2 regions of the Pectinatus frisingensis genome follow, and region 1 is predicted to be linked to the other one. Evidence: riboswitches for the same ligand, from Rfam matches in the RefSeq annotation. Region 1 holds a riboswitch; the other holds the start of a gene.
The links. A riboswitch is a leader RNA that binds a small molecule or an ion and turns the genes downstream of it on or off. The one in region 1 is predicted to bind S-adenosylmethionine.

Region 1 (7,056 bases):
TTACACTAAAGATGGCAGCAAAGTATCATCAGGGGAAAGGCTTGCCGTGATAACCGGAGATGTACGAGTGCTGTTATCAGCTGAACGCACAGCCCTCAACTATTTACAGCGAATGAGTGGTATAGCAACTTATACAGCAAGAGTTGTCACATTATTAAAAAACTCTCCTACCAGACTTTTGGACACACGTAAAACTACACCGTGTATGCGTATTTTTGAAAAATATGCCGTCACTGTCGGCGGTGGTTTAAATCATCGCTACAATTTATCAGACGGCATATTGTTAAAAGACAATCACATCAATGCTGCCGGTGGTGTAAAACAGGCTATTGCGGCAGCAAAAAAATATGCTCCTTTTGTCCACAAAATAGAAGTAGAGACTGAAAATCTTGCTATGGTCAAAGATGCCGTTGAAGCAGGCGCCGACATTATAATGCTGGATAATATGTCAATAGAAAACATGAAAAAGGCAATAAAAATTATTGCCGGACGGGCACAAACCGAGTGTTCCGGCAACGTAACGAAAGAAAACATTGAAAAACTATTGTCAGTTGGTGTAGACTATATATCTAGTGGGGCATTGACTCACTCAGCACCAATATTGGATATAAGTATGAAAAATCTGCAGATACTTTAAGCGGTAACTGCTGGTTAAGCTATTTGAATGTTAAAGCGGGAGGGAGATTATGACCGGAGAAAAACGCCGTGAGCTTATCATAAATGCCATAAAAAACTCCAATGAACCTTTATCAGGAACTGCCTTAGGACGACTTGCCAATGTCAGCCGCCAAGTGGTTGTCCAGGACATTGCATTATTACGAGCACAAGATTATCCAATAACATCAACTAACCGCGGCTATATTTTCAGCGATACACATCGTTTTACTCAAATTTTTAAAGTTCATCACAGCAATGCACAAATTGCTGATGAACTATATACCATAGTGGACCAGGGCGGCACTATTATTGACGTCATCATAAATCACCGGGTATATGGCAAAATGCAGGCCAAACTGAACATCAAAAATCGCCGTGACGTAAATAATTTCTTAAATGATATAAAAGCAGGCAAATCCACACCATTGATGAATATAACTGCCGGTTATCATTTTCATACAGTTTGTGCCGATTCTCCGGAAATTCTCAATGACATAAAACTGGCCCTGCAGAAAAAAAATTATCTGGCACAGGTTCTTCCCTACGAACAGCAGATATAACTTAACAATATATTTACCAGTTCCTTAATAATATAAGTTTAGTATATTTTTATTGACAACATATTAATGTCGTGATAATATATCCATTAATCGATAACGCATATCTGGCTGATCAAAAAAATTGAAGGCTAAGTGCAGTATTTTTACTGTGCTTGGCCTTTTTTATTTATTCATGAAAGGAGCTGATAGTTTGGATTGGGCATTTATGCAAAAGGTTATTCCAATGTACGCAGCTGCTGTTACATTAACTTTACGACTGGTTATCATTGGTATAGTTTTAGCAACAATAACCGGCCTTGCTGTCAGTGTGATTCGCTACAAAAAAGTCTTTTTATTATCTCAATTGTCCGCAGCATATGTGCAGCTTTTCCGCAACACTCCTCTTTTAGTACAGCTGTTTTTCCTTTATTTTGGTTTACCCAAACTGGGAATTCACATTTCCAGCGAGGCCTGTGCTATTATCGGACTCACCTTGTTGGGCGGCAGTTATATGGCCGAAGCTTTTCGTGCCGGTCTCAGTTCAATATCACCATCTCAGATAGAATCAGCCCAGGCATTAGGTTTTTCTCCTATACAGATAATGCGTTATATCGTTATACCTCAGGCACTTGCCGTTTCCATCCCACCGCTGTGTGCCAATGTTATCTTTCTCATCAAGGAAACTTCCGTATTCAGCGTGGTTGCTCTGGCCGACCTTATTTATGTCGCCAAAGATTTAATTGGTTTATATTATAAGACTGATGAAGCTTTATTACTCCTTGTAGCGGCATATCTCATTATACTCCTACCAATTTCTCTTATGGCAGCGGTATTGGAAAGGAGAATCCGCTATGCAGGATTTGGGGATTCGTGTACTTTTTGATGGGGAAAATGGTGTCCGTCTTTTATTGGGATTAATAGTTACTTTAAAACTATCGGTTATAACTATTATTGCATCCTGTTTACTGGGCACACTAATGGGACTATTGATGACACTGCGCAATCCAATCATTCATACTATCACACGTGTTTATCTTGAATTTATCCGCATTATGCCACAGCTTGTCCTTTTATTCGTGACTTACTTCGGATTGACCCGGGCTGTTGGCATAAATTTATCAGGTTTTACCGCGGCAGTCATTGTATTTATACTTTGGGGAACTGCCGAGATGGGTGATCTCGTACGCGGTGCTTTTATTTCTATTCCAAAAAATCAATTTGAAAGCGGCACTGCCCTGGGGTTCAGTAAATTGCAGCTCTACAGATTCATCATACTTCCCCAGGCACTGAGGCAAATAATACCGCCGGCGATGAATCTGGCCACACGCATGATCATGACTACTTCATTAGTGGTATTGATTGGCGTAGTCGAGATGCTTAAAACCGGCCAGCAGATAATTGAAGCAAATCGTTATACGGCACCATCAGCAGCTTTATGGATATATGGTACAATATTTTTTCTATATTTTCTTTCCTGCTGGCCACTGACAATACTTGCACAACATTTGGAAAAAAAATGGGAGAAATAATATGGAACAAGAAATATTGCTAAAAATAGAGCACCTGCAAAAAGCATATGACAACCATACTATATTAAAAGATATCTCTATGGAAATAAAAAAAGGTGAAGTCATCGTGATAGTAGGTCCTTCCGGCTGTGGTAAATCAACTTTTCTCCGCTGCATCAATGGATTGGAAAAAATCAACCACGGCGCTGTTTATTTCAAAAATGACTGCATCAGCGATGAATCATTGCCGCGCTCACGAATCTGCCAGCAGATCGGTATGGTTTTTCAAAGCTATGAACTATTTAATCATCTGACGGTTATAGACAACATTACTCTGGCTGCACTACAAGTACAGCGACGAAAAAAATCCGAAGTACAGCAGACAGCACGCAAATTATTGACAAGAATAGGCTTGGCTGATAAGGAAAACTTCTATCCCCGCCAGTTATCCGGCGGACAAAAGCAGCGTATTGCCATGATCCGGGCACTTATATTGAATCCGGAGATAATGCTTTTCGACGAAGTTACTGCTTCTTTAGACCCTGAAATGGTTCGCGAAGTCCTTGACGTAATAATAGGATTGGTACGGCAGGGAATGACAATGCTGATTGTAACACACGAAATGTCTTTTGCCCATGCAATAGCTGATCGAATTTTTTTCTTTGACGATGGTGAAATTGTCGAGGAAAATACCCCGGAACAATTTTTCACTCAACCTTCAACGACCCGGGCCAAACAATTTTTAAACAGTTTCGAATTTAATTCTGTAAAATAATCGCAGAAAAAGGAAGAGGTAATTGAAATGAGTCTTAAAAAAATCCATTTACTGTTTTTAGCAGCCATTATTATGACAGCAGCTGTATTCATCAGTGGCTGCGCAAGCAGCCCAGATACCTCCCAGCAGCAAAACAGCACTTCTCCGACTGCTTTTCGTTCACTTGACGACATTAAAAAAAGTGGTGAAATAACCATCGGTGTATTCAGTGATAAAGCTCCGTTTGGTTACATAGACCAAAATGGTGAATACCAAGGCTACGATATCTATTATGGTAACCGATTGGCCAAAGATCTGGGTGTAAAAGTCAAATATGTATCTGTAGAACCGGCAAATCGCGTAGAATATTTAAAAACCGGCAAAGTCGATGTCATTCTTGCCAACTTTACCGTCACACCTGAACGTGCTGAACAGGTAGACTTTGCCCTGCCATATATGAAGGTTGCATTAGGCGTTGTTTCTCCGGATGGCGCACTTATTACAAGTCCTGACCAATTGAAGGGAAAAACGTTGATCGTCGCCAAAGGAACAACAGCCGAAACATATTTTTCCAAAAACTATCCTGATATAAAACTTTTGAAGTTTGACCAATATACCGAAACTTACAATGCTCTTCTCGACGGCCGCGGTGATGCTTTTTCCACCGATAACACAGAAGTCCTGGCATGGGCTTTAAAAAACAAAGGTTTTACCGTCGGCATTACCTCACTGGGAAATATTGATACCATCGCTCCGGCAGTCCAGAAGGGTAACAAGGAATTATTAAATTTCATCAATGATGATATCAAGAAATTAGCTTCTGAAAACTTTTTCCATAAAGATTATGAAGAAACATTAAAACCTGTTTATGGCAGTGCCGTCAATCCTGAAGATTTGGTTGTCGAAGGTGGTGCAGTAAACAATAAATAATTTTCCCCTGTAGACAACTGTTATCCATTATAATTGTATATGTTAACTCTTATTACGAGAGGCTGAGGGACTGGCCCGATGACGCCCGGCAACCGGCAATAATAATGCAAGGTGCCAATTCCTGCAGGTATAACCTGAAAAATGAGAGACTAAGGCAGGTTCTTTCATTTTTGAAAGAACCTTTTTTTATTATAAGGAGGTCCACAATTATGCATTTAGAATCAAAAATCGTTCATATTGGTGTCAATACCGACCCGCAGACTGGTTCTATCAGCACACCAATCTATAACACGGCATCTTTTGCTCATCCAGCTTTAGGCCAAAGTACCGGCTATGATTACACCAGGAGTAAAAATCCGACGCGTCAAGTAGCAGAAGACGGGCTGGCTTCATTAGAAAACGGTACAGCAGGTTTTGTTTTTCCGTCGGGTATGGCTGCGATAGCAGCCGTTTTGTTACTATATAAACCTGGTGACCATATTTTGCTCACAGATGATTGTTATGGAGGTACATATCGCATATTTCAAAATATTTTTGCCAAATTCTCCATAGATTTTTCAACAGTTGATACAACCTCCTTATCTGCAATCGAATCAAGCATAACCCCCAGCACCAAAGCCATATTTATCGAAACTCCAACTAATCCACTGATGAAAATAGCGGACATTGCCGCTATTGCCAAACTTTGCCGATGTAACAACATGCAGCTCATTGTCGACAATACCTTCCTAACTCCCTATTTCCAAAGGCCCTTAGACTTAGGTGCAGACATTGTAATCCACAGCGGTACTAAGTATTTGGCCGGACACAATGATCTGCTCTGCGGAGTTGTAATTGTACACGGTGAACAGTTGTCCGAAAAAGTGAAATTTATCCAAAATGCTGCCGGCAGTATTTTAAGTCCTTTTGACAGCTGGCTGCTGATTCGCGGTTTAAAAACGTTGGCATTGCGGATGCAGAGGCATAATGATAATGCCAAAAAAATTGCTGCCTGGCTGCAAAATCAAAAACATATTACACAAGTTTATTATCCGGGGCTGCCCACTCATCCCGGTAAAACAATTCATGATAAACAAGCCTCCGGCTATGGCGGAATAATTTCTTTTGCTGTTGACAATGCAGCTCTCGTACCGCAAATACTAAACAAAGTAACTTTTATCCAATTTGCCGAAAGTCTGGGTGGTGTAGAAAGCTTGATTACATTTCCGGCACGCCAAACTCATATGGATATCCCCGAAGCAGTACGAGAGAAGCTTGGTATTACTGATAAATTACTGCGATTATCCGTCGGCATTGAATCTAGCGAAGATATTATTGCCGATTTGAAACAAGCCCTGCAATAAAGATATATTTTAAAACAAAGGAGCATACATATGATAAATTTTGATGAAATTATTGACAGAAAGAACAACTTTTCTGCCAAATACGATGAACTGACCGAAAAATTCGGCAGGAATGATCTTGTTCCCTTGTGGATTGCCGATATGGACTTTAAAACAGCTGCCCCCATCAGTGAAGCACTGCAAAAAAGAGCCATGCAGGGAATATTTGGTTATACTTCAAGACCGCAAACATATTTTAATACGGTAGGCAGCTGGTTGATGCAAAGACATGACTGGTCAGCAGATCCAAAGCTTATGCTTCATACTCCGGGTGTAGTCACCGCACTAAGCTTGCTTATACGAACCTTAACCTGTCCAGGCGATAAAATAATTATCCAGCCACCGGTATATTATCCTTTTTTCGATGTAATAGAAAAAAACCATCGTATTTTAGTAGAAAATCCTTTAAAAAATATTGCCGGACATTATGAAATGGATTACGAACAGCTGGAAGAAAAAGCTAAAGCCGGTGCCAAACTGTTACTTTTATGCAGTCCGCACAATCCTGTCGGACGAGTATGGAAAAAAGATGAGTTAATAAAACTCGGCAACATCTGCCTGAAATACAATATACTGATAATTGCCGATGAAATTCATTGTGATATAACTTTCAATTCCCATAAACATATACCTTTAGCCAGTATATCAGAACAATTTCGCCAAAACACCGTCACCTGTTTATCCCCAAGCAAAACTTTTAATTTAGCCGGATTACAGGCATCAATAGTGGTCTTCCCTAATGCTGGATTAAAAAATACTTTTGCTAAAGTACTGGATACTCTCGATTTACAGCGCAATAACTGTTTCAGCCTCATAGCCGTCGAAGCAGCTTACCAATATGGCACCAAGTGGCTTGAAACCGCATTAAATTATATCGAAAACAATTTCAAGTTCATTAATGAATTTTGTGCTAAATACATTCCCGCTGTCAAACCCAATTATCCTGAAGGGACATACCTTGTTCTGCTGGATTGCCGAAAATTAGGGCTAGACAAAAAGCAATTGCACAATTTTATGGTAAATAAAGCACATTTGGCTTTGGATGATGGCTGCTGGTTCAGCAATTCACTGTCACAATATGTTCGTCTCAACGCTGCCTGTCCAAAACCAATATTAAAAAAAGCATTGTATCAATTAGCGGATGCCGCACAACAGTTGAATTTGTAGGCAAACTACATCGAGCTCATCAATACTTTCTCCCCAATTTTAAAGCTTTATCGGGAAAAATACCGTATGACAAAATTTTTAAAAATATTTGTTATAGGTGACATATAACGTCCCTTGAT
Region 2 (7,056 bases), 1.2 Mb from region 1:
GCTCCGGATTATATGTCTGGATGATTACCTGTCCCTTGACATTGCCACGGCCGGCTCGCCCGGCCGTTTGTGTGATCAGATCAAAACACCGTTCAGCAGCACGGAAATCAGGCATGTTTAAACTGGCGTCAGCGCTTATTATTCCAACGGCAGTCACATTGGGAATATCGTGGCCTTTAGCAACCATCTGTGTTCCAAGCAGAATATCGTAATTACCGGCGCGAAATTGCTGCAAAATATTTTGGTGAGCCATTTTTTTACCGGTAGTGTCACGATCCAAACGGATAGTCCGCGCTGTTGGAAAAGTTTCATGCAGTTCTTGTTCAAGTTTTTCGGTACCGGAACCAAAAAATTTTATATAACGGCTGTTGCAGGCCGGGCAGACTGTGGGAACCGGTTCTTTTATATCGCAATGGTGACACTGCAGGTAATTTTGCCGATGGTAGACAAGCGGTAAACCGCATTGCGGACATTTTATTACCAGACCGCAGGAGCGACACATAACAAAAGTAGAGTAGCCGCGGCGGTTTAGCATAATAATTATTTGTTGTTTTTTTTGTAAAGTATCATTTATAAGTTTAACTAGCTGGCGTGACATAATATGCCTGTTGCCTAAATGTAACTCTTCACGCATATCTACACAATTTATTTGTGGCAAGGGTTTATTGTCGATGCGATGCGGCATAGTCAGTAATTTATACGTACCGTTGCAGGCTGAAAAATAGCTTTCCATTGATGGAGTGGCACTTCCTAAAATAAGAACGGCATTATATAATTGTGACATTTTACGGGCAATATCGCGCGTGTGATAACGTGGTGATTCATCCTGTTTATATGAAGCGTCATGTTCCTCATCCATGACGATAAGTCCCAGATCAAGAAATGGTGCAAATATAGCTGAACGGGCACCAATTATAATTTTTGCACTATTAGTGCGTATTCGCACAAATGCATCATTGCGTTCATTTACTGTAAGCCGGCTGTGGATTACGACGACAGAGGAAGAAAAATATTTTTTAAGGGAAATAACTAATTGGCCTGTTAGTACGATTTCAGGTACAAGAATTAAGGCCTGTCTATTTTGCAGCAAAACTTTTCGGGCAGTTTCAATGTAGATTTGTGTTTTACCGCTGCCGGTAACTCCATGCAGCAAGAAAGTATGCGGTTGATTTTTATCTATATATGGTATTATTTCTGCCATTGCAGCGTTTTGCTCGGCTGTCAGATGTACAAAAGGATTGTTAGCAGGATTGACATGGTCATAGCTGTCACGAAAAGTACGCTGTTTGGTAATGGTAATATAGTTATTGTCGCTCAGAGTCTTTATAATACTGCGTGAGAAACCCTGCTTGTTAAGTTCATTGATACTGTAAAGATGATCATCAGATAAAAATTCTAACAATTTTTTTTGAGATTTTTTTCGTGTCATATTGTCCAATAAAGTTTGGTTGACTATATTTTTATTTATTCGGACATAAGAGGTATAAATTTTATTTGAGCGGTTTTTGTAAATATAATTTTTGAATATGATTTTATTATCCAATAGTTCTTTTAATAGTGCAGTGCTGTCGAATTTACAAAAATCCTGGATCTGTTTTAAGCTGCAATCTGGATTTTTCAATATAAAATTATAAATAGATTGCTCACTTGCCGATAAAGAGGCTGTTGTGGGTATTGCCTGATAACTACTGTTGATTTTTATACTATTTTTCCCAGGAATAAAAAGACGGAGTGCTTCCCCTAATGAACAAAGATAAAAGTCAGCGATAAAATGGGCCGTTGACATGATTTTATCAGTAAAATATGGTTCAATATCAATAGAATCGATTATTTCTTTTAAAGTGTGGTCAGTTTGGTCAACAGTTGTTATACGGACAATGAATCCTTCCATTTTTCTCGCACCAAATGGTACTATGACACGGCATCCGGTTTTTAGAAAATTTAAGTTTTCCGGGATGATATAAGTATAACTGGTAGCGATGGTTTTTACTGGTATATTTATAAATACATCTGCTAATAATTTCATAAAATCACCATTTTAATTATATCATATAAGCAAAAGAAATTTTACTTCTCAATAAAATATGGAGCTGCCGCGCGAATTACATTGACATTACAAAAATATATTCCGCTGCCGCTGCGCAATCAACCATCTTTTTGAGGACGGATAAGACGGCACGTTGTATATTTATGAATGAAAATATTTACGTGTGACAACCCCATGAATAGAATTTACAATGATTTTAAATAATAAAAAAATCGGATTTATATACCGGCTTCTTGCTTTAAAAGAGCTGCTTTATCGGTGTGTTCCCAAGGTAAATCGATATCAGTGCGGCCAAAATGACCATATGCTGCGGTTTGGGCATAGATTGGACGGCATAGATCAAGCATTTTTATTATGCCGGCAGGCCGCAAGTCAAAATGTTTTTTGATCAATTGAATGATTTTTTCTTCATCGATCTTACCCGTTCCAAAGGTGTCGACCATTATTGATACCGGGTGGGCAACACCGATAGCATAAGCTAGCTGTATTTCGCATTTGTCAGCAAGACCGGCAGCCACAATATTCTTGGCTACATAACGGGCTGCATAGGATGCGGAACGATCAACTTTTGTTGGATCTTTACCTGAAAATGCACCGCCGCCGTGTCGTGCCATACCACCATAAGTGTCAACAATAATTTTCCGGCCGGTTAGTCCGCAGTCTCCCTGCGGTCCACCGATGACAAATTTTCCGGTGGGATTTATATAATATTTGGTGTTTTCATCGACCATATCAGCAGGAATAATGGGAGTAATAACTTTTTCCCTGATATCTTTCTCGATAGTTGACAATGAGACATTGGCATCATGCTGAGTAGATACTACAATAGCTTCTATATGAACTGGTTTACCGTTTTCATAGGCCACAGTTACTTGAGTCTTTCCGTCAGGCCGTAAATAAGGTATTTCATTATTTTTGCGTACTTCGGTCAGACGACGAGACAAACGATGCGCCATAGCAATAGGAAACGGCATATATTCCGGTGTTTCATTACTGGCATAACCAAACATCATACCTTGGTCACCGGCACCGATGGCATCTTCTTCGGACATATCACCATTTTTGGCTTCAAGTGCTTTGTCAACACCTAAAGCAATATCGGGAGATTGTTCATCAATGGACACAGAAATACCGCAGGTAGAAGCATCAAAACCGAACTTAGCTCTGGTATAACCGATACTTTTGATTTTTTCGCGAACGATTTTAGGAATATCGACATAACAATTAGTGGATATTTCACCGGCTACATGAACCTGACCGGTCGTTATTAATGTTTCGCAGGCTACGCGGCCATGTGGATCCTGGGCTAAAATAGCATCCAGAATACTATCGGAAATTTGGTCGGCAATTTTATCCGGGTGGCCTTCAGTAACCGATTCTGAAGTAAAAAGTACACGTTTTTGAGCCATATTTTTCCTCCACATATTAAAAATTAGCAAATAAAAAAGCTCTCAATGGTGAGAGCTGAAAATACATACTCTCATCTCATAGGTAAAACCTAAAGGAATTAGCACCGTTTGATAAAATCAATGGTTGCCGCAGCTTCACAGGGCCAGTCCCTCCACTGCTCTCGATGAGTTCGATATTTATTTGTTAAACTAATAATACATTACCTGATAATAAATGTCAACTGAATTTATTTCTTTAAATTCCGGATCTTGTCGATGATTATTGCGGCCAATGCTTTTTTTGACATAAGTGGAATATCTTCGACAGCAGCATCACGAGTTATTATTTTTACCATATTAGTATCATAATTAAATCCGACATTTTTTTGACTTACATCATTCGCAATAATCATGTCAAGATTTTTACGCTGTAATTTTTCTTTGGCAAAAGTCAGCAGGTTTTGTGTTTCGGCAGCAAAACCCACTAAAATCTGTTCGATGGATTTTCTTTTGCCCAGCGCGGATAAAATATCAGGATTTTTTACCAGATCAAGAGTAAATGCTTCCGTGGTCTTTTTTATTTTTTGGCCGGCAATTTTCCTTACACGGTAATCAGACACGGCTGCAGCCATGATTACAACATCACTGGCCGCAAAAATGGTATCGACATATTCTTGCATTTGACATGCTGTTTCTACTTTTATAAACTCGATTCCCGCAGGCACGTTAAGAGATGTCGGACCACTGACAAGTGTAACTGACGCACCGCGTCTGGCTGCTTCTTCAGCCAGCGCGTAACCCATTTTTCCGCTGGATCGATTGCCAATATAACGCACGGGATCAATTGCTTCCCTAGTTCCGCCGGCAGTAATTAAGATACGTTTTCCTTTTAGATCCTGTACCTGTGCAGTATAATTTGTAATTTCTTCAACGAGTACAGCAGGATCGGGTAATCGGCCAATGCCATTGGTACCGCAGGCCAGATGACCAGTAGCCGGAGTTATTATATGATAACCGCTTAACTGCTGTAGTGTCTGCAGATTACGCTGCAAAATGGGATTAATATACATGTTGCTGTTCATTGCCGGAGCTATGAATACCGGTGCCGTTGTTGCCATAATTGTCGTAGAAAGCATATCATCAGCAATGCCGGATGCCAGTTTGCCGATAATGTCAGCCGTTGCCGGAGCGAGCAATACAACATCAGCCTTTTTGGCTAAAGCAATATGTTCTACATTCCAATTATGCACTTTTTCCCACATATCACTGCTGACAGGATTACCGGTTATTTCTTGAAAAGTCAGCGGTGTGATGAATTTTGTTGCTGCCTGTGTCATGATAACATCAACATTTGCATCGAGTTTACGCAGCCGGCTTGCGATTTCTACTGCCTTATAAGCTGCTATTCCGCCGCAAACACCCAATAAAATATTTTTATTTGCCAACATCATTTTATTCCGTTTTTCGTTCGCTGAAAGGTAATCTTGTTTTCAGCGACTTCTTCAAGTGCATTAGTTACATTTTTGGTTGAAACCTTGGTAGCTCTTACTTTGGAACCATCCAATATTTGACGGGCCCGTTTTGACGCCAGCACAACAAGCGTATATTTACTGTCGACTTTAGGCATTAATTCATCAAGTGACGGATTTACTATATCCATTATTATATCTCCCTGTTTTTAATTTTATTAATGATTTCCAGATTACGTCCAGTACGGCATCGTTCGGCAACGACTATGGCGTTGAGTTGATTGACAGCCCGACTGAGGTTTCTGTTAACAATAACATAATTATAGTGGGTACCCAAAGCTATTTCTTGTGCAGCGGCATCAAGTCGTCTTTTTATTACCGCTTCAGTTTCAGTGCCGCGCCGACGGATTCGTTTTTCCAATTCATCAAGTGACGGTGGTAATAAAAAGATATATATGCCGTCGGCGACCTGCTTCATGACGTTGAGTGCCCCCTGTGTATCTATTTCCAGCAACACATCTTTTCCTTGTAAGCGCAGCTCGTCAATTTTTTCAGACGGAGTTCCATAATAATTACCATATACATTAGCCCATTCCAGAAGTTCATTTTCTTCTATCATTTTTTCAAAATCAACTTTTGATAAAAACCAGTATTCTCGTCCGTTGATCTCGTGTGGACGTGGCCTGCGGGTCGTTGCCGATACAGAATAAAATATATTTTTGTTCATCGTTAAAAGTTTTTTACAGATAGTGCCCTTTCCCGTACCGGACGGTCCCGATATAACTATTAAATTTCCTCTGTTGGGCATCTTATTTATCTTTATCCTTTGCTATTTCATCATTGTCATCGATTATGCGATTGGCGACTGTTTCCGGTTGAATAGCCGATAAAATAACATGGTCACTATCAACTATTATAACAGCCCGTGTACGCCGTCCATATGTAGCATCAATTAACTGACCATTTTCCCGTGCTTCTTGGATAATGCGCTTGATTGGAGCTGATTCGGGACTGACAATGGCAATGACTCGATTAGCGGATACAATATTGCCGAACCCGATATTAATTAATTTAATATTCATATAAAACGCAGCCTTTCTGTAAAATAAGCTGTTGTGCAACGATGCCGGCTTATTCTATATTCTGTATTTGTTCGCGGATTTTTTCGATTTCACCTTTTACGTCTACGACAAGTTGTCCCGCTTGAGCGGAATTGGCTTTTGATGCTATTGTATTTATTTCTCGATTCATTTCCTGGACGATGAAGTCCAGTTTTCTGCCGATGCTGCCGCCAGTGCTTAATGTTTGCTCAAACTGCTGCAAATGGCTTTGTAATCTGGTTGTCTCTTCGGTGTAATTTGTTTTTTCAGCATAAATAGCGGTTTCCTGAATAATACGTGTCTGATCGATATCGTTGGCGTTTAAATATTCACCTAAAGTTGTGACCAGATTTTGCCGGTACTTTTCAATTATTGAAGGAGCCAAATCACACAGCAGTGTGACTTTATCGCGGATGATGGCAAGTCGGTACAATATATCGCTGCAAAGGTTTTTTCCTTCGGTAGTTTTCATTTCGATGAATAAAGTCAATGCTTCACCAAGTGTATTGATAAAGTCATCTTTAATTTCAGCAACAGTCGGTAATATATCCTCCTTTGTTAAAATACCGGGATAAACTGACAATGCAATAAGATCATTAGAAGAAAAATTGTACTGCGTCGGTTGACACAATGTACGGGCAATTTCATCAAGGGCTTTTTTGTAAGCAAGCAGTAAGTTTTTGTCTACTTTTATTATGCTGTTAGTGCCGCTGGTATCAGTGAAATTAACATATACATCAATTTTACCCCGCAGTGAATATTTATTCAGGTAATCGTTGATAATTACTTCTAAAGCCCGCAGGCCGGGGGGCAAATGAGCGGCAACATCCTTATATCGATTATTAACAGATTTTATTTCTACACTTATCGTGTAATTATTTTTATTGCACACAGCTGTACCAAAGCCGGTCATACTTCGTACCGCTGAAATTTTGGCTGTTAGTTTATCCACTGTAATATATACCTTCAAATACTTTTTTTGTCGGACCGGTCATGTAGATATTATTATCATCTTTATTCCACTCGATGGAAAGCAGACCGCCATCGAGTTT

Region 2: it holds a riboswitch for S-adenosylmethionine, as region 1 does, so the genes downstream of both, metK (methionine adenosyltransferase) here and F8M42_RS11500 (trans-sulfuration enzyme family protein) in region 1, are expected to answer to the same signal.

What each region holds. Positions count from the first base shown of each region.
Region 1 covers NZ_CP045424.1:2,448,220-2,455,275, forward strand. The annotation lists gene nadC (carboxylating nicotinate-nucleotide diphosphorylase) at 1-637, shown strand, start outside; gene F8M42_RS11475 (transcription repressor NadR) at 687-1,217, shown strand; gene F8M42_RS11480 (amino acid ABC transporter permease) at 1,408-2,079, shown strand; gene F8M42_RS11485 (amino acid ABC transporter permease) at 2,048-2,725, shown strand; gene F8M42_RS11490 (amino acid ABC transporter ATP-binding protein) at 2,727-3,479, shown strand; gene F8M42_RS11495 (cysteine ABC transporter substrate-binding protein) at 3,507-4,388, shown strand; SAM riboswitch class I at 4,435-4,536, shown strand; gene F8M42_RS11500 (trans-sulfuration enzyme family protein) at 4,598-5,731, shown strand; gene F8M42_RS11505 (MalY/PatB family protein) at 5,762-6,937, shown strand; gene F8M42_RS11510 (LysR family transcriptional regulator) at 6,985-7,056, opposite strand, start outside.
Region 2 covers NZ_CP045424.1:1,293,057-1,300,112, forward strand. The annotation lists gene priA (primosomal protein N') at 1-2,026, opposite strand, end outside; gene metK (methionine adenosyltransferase) at 2,266-3,456, opposite strand; SAM riboswitch class I at 3,525-3,627, opposite strand; gene coaBC (bifunctional phosphopantothenoylcysteine decarboxylase/phosphopantothenate--cysteine ligase CoaBC) at 3,684-4,883, opposite strand; gene rpoZ (DNA-directed RNA polymerase subunit omega) at 4,883-5,095, opposite strand; gene gmk (guanylate kinase) at 5,098-5,712, opposite strand; gene remA (extracellular matrix/biofilm regulator RemA) at 5,714-5,986, opposite strand; gene F8M42_RS06050 (YicC/YloC family endoribonuclease) at 6,036-6,956, opposite strand; gene dapF (diaminopimelate epimerase) at 6,949-7,056, opposite strand, start outside.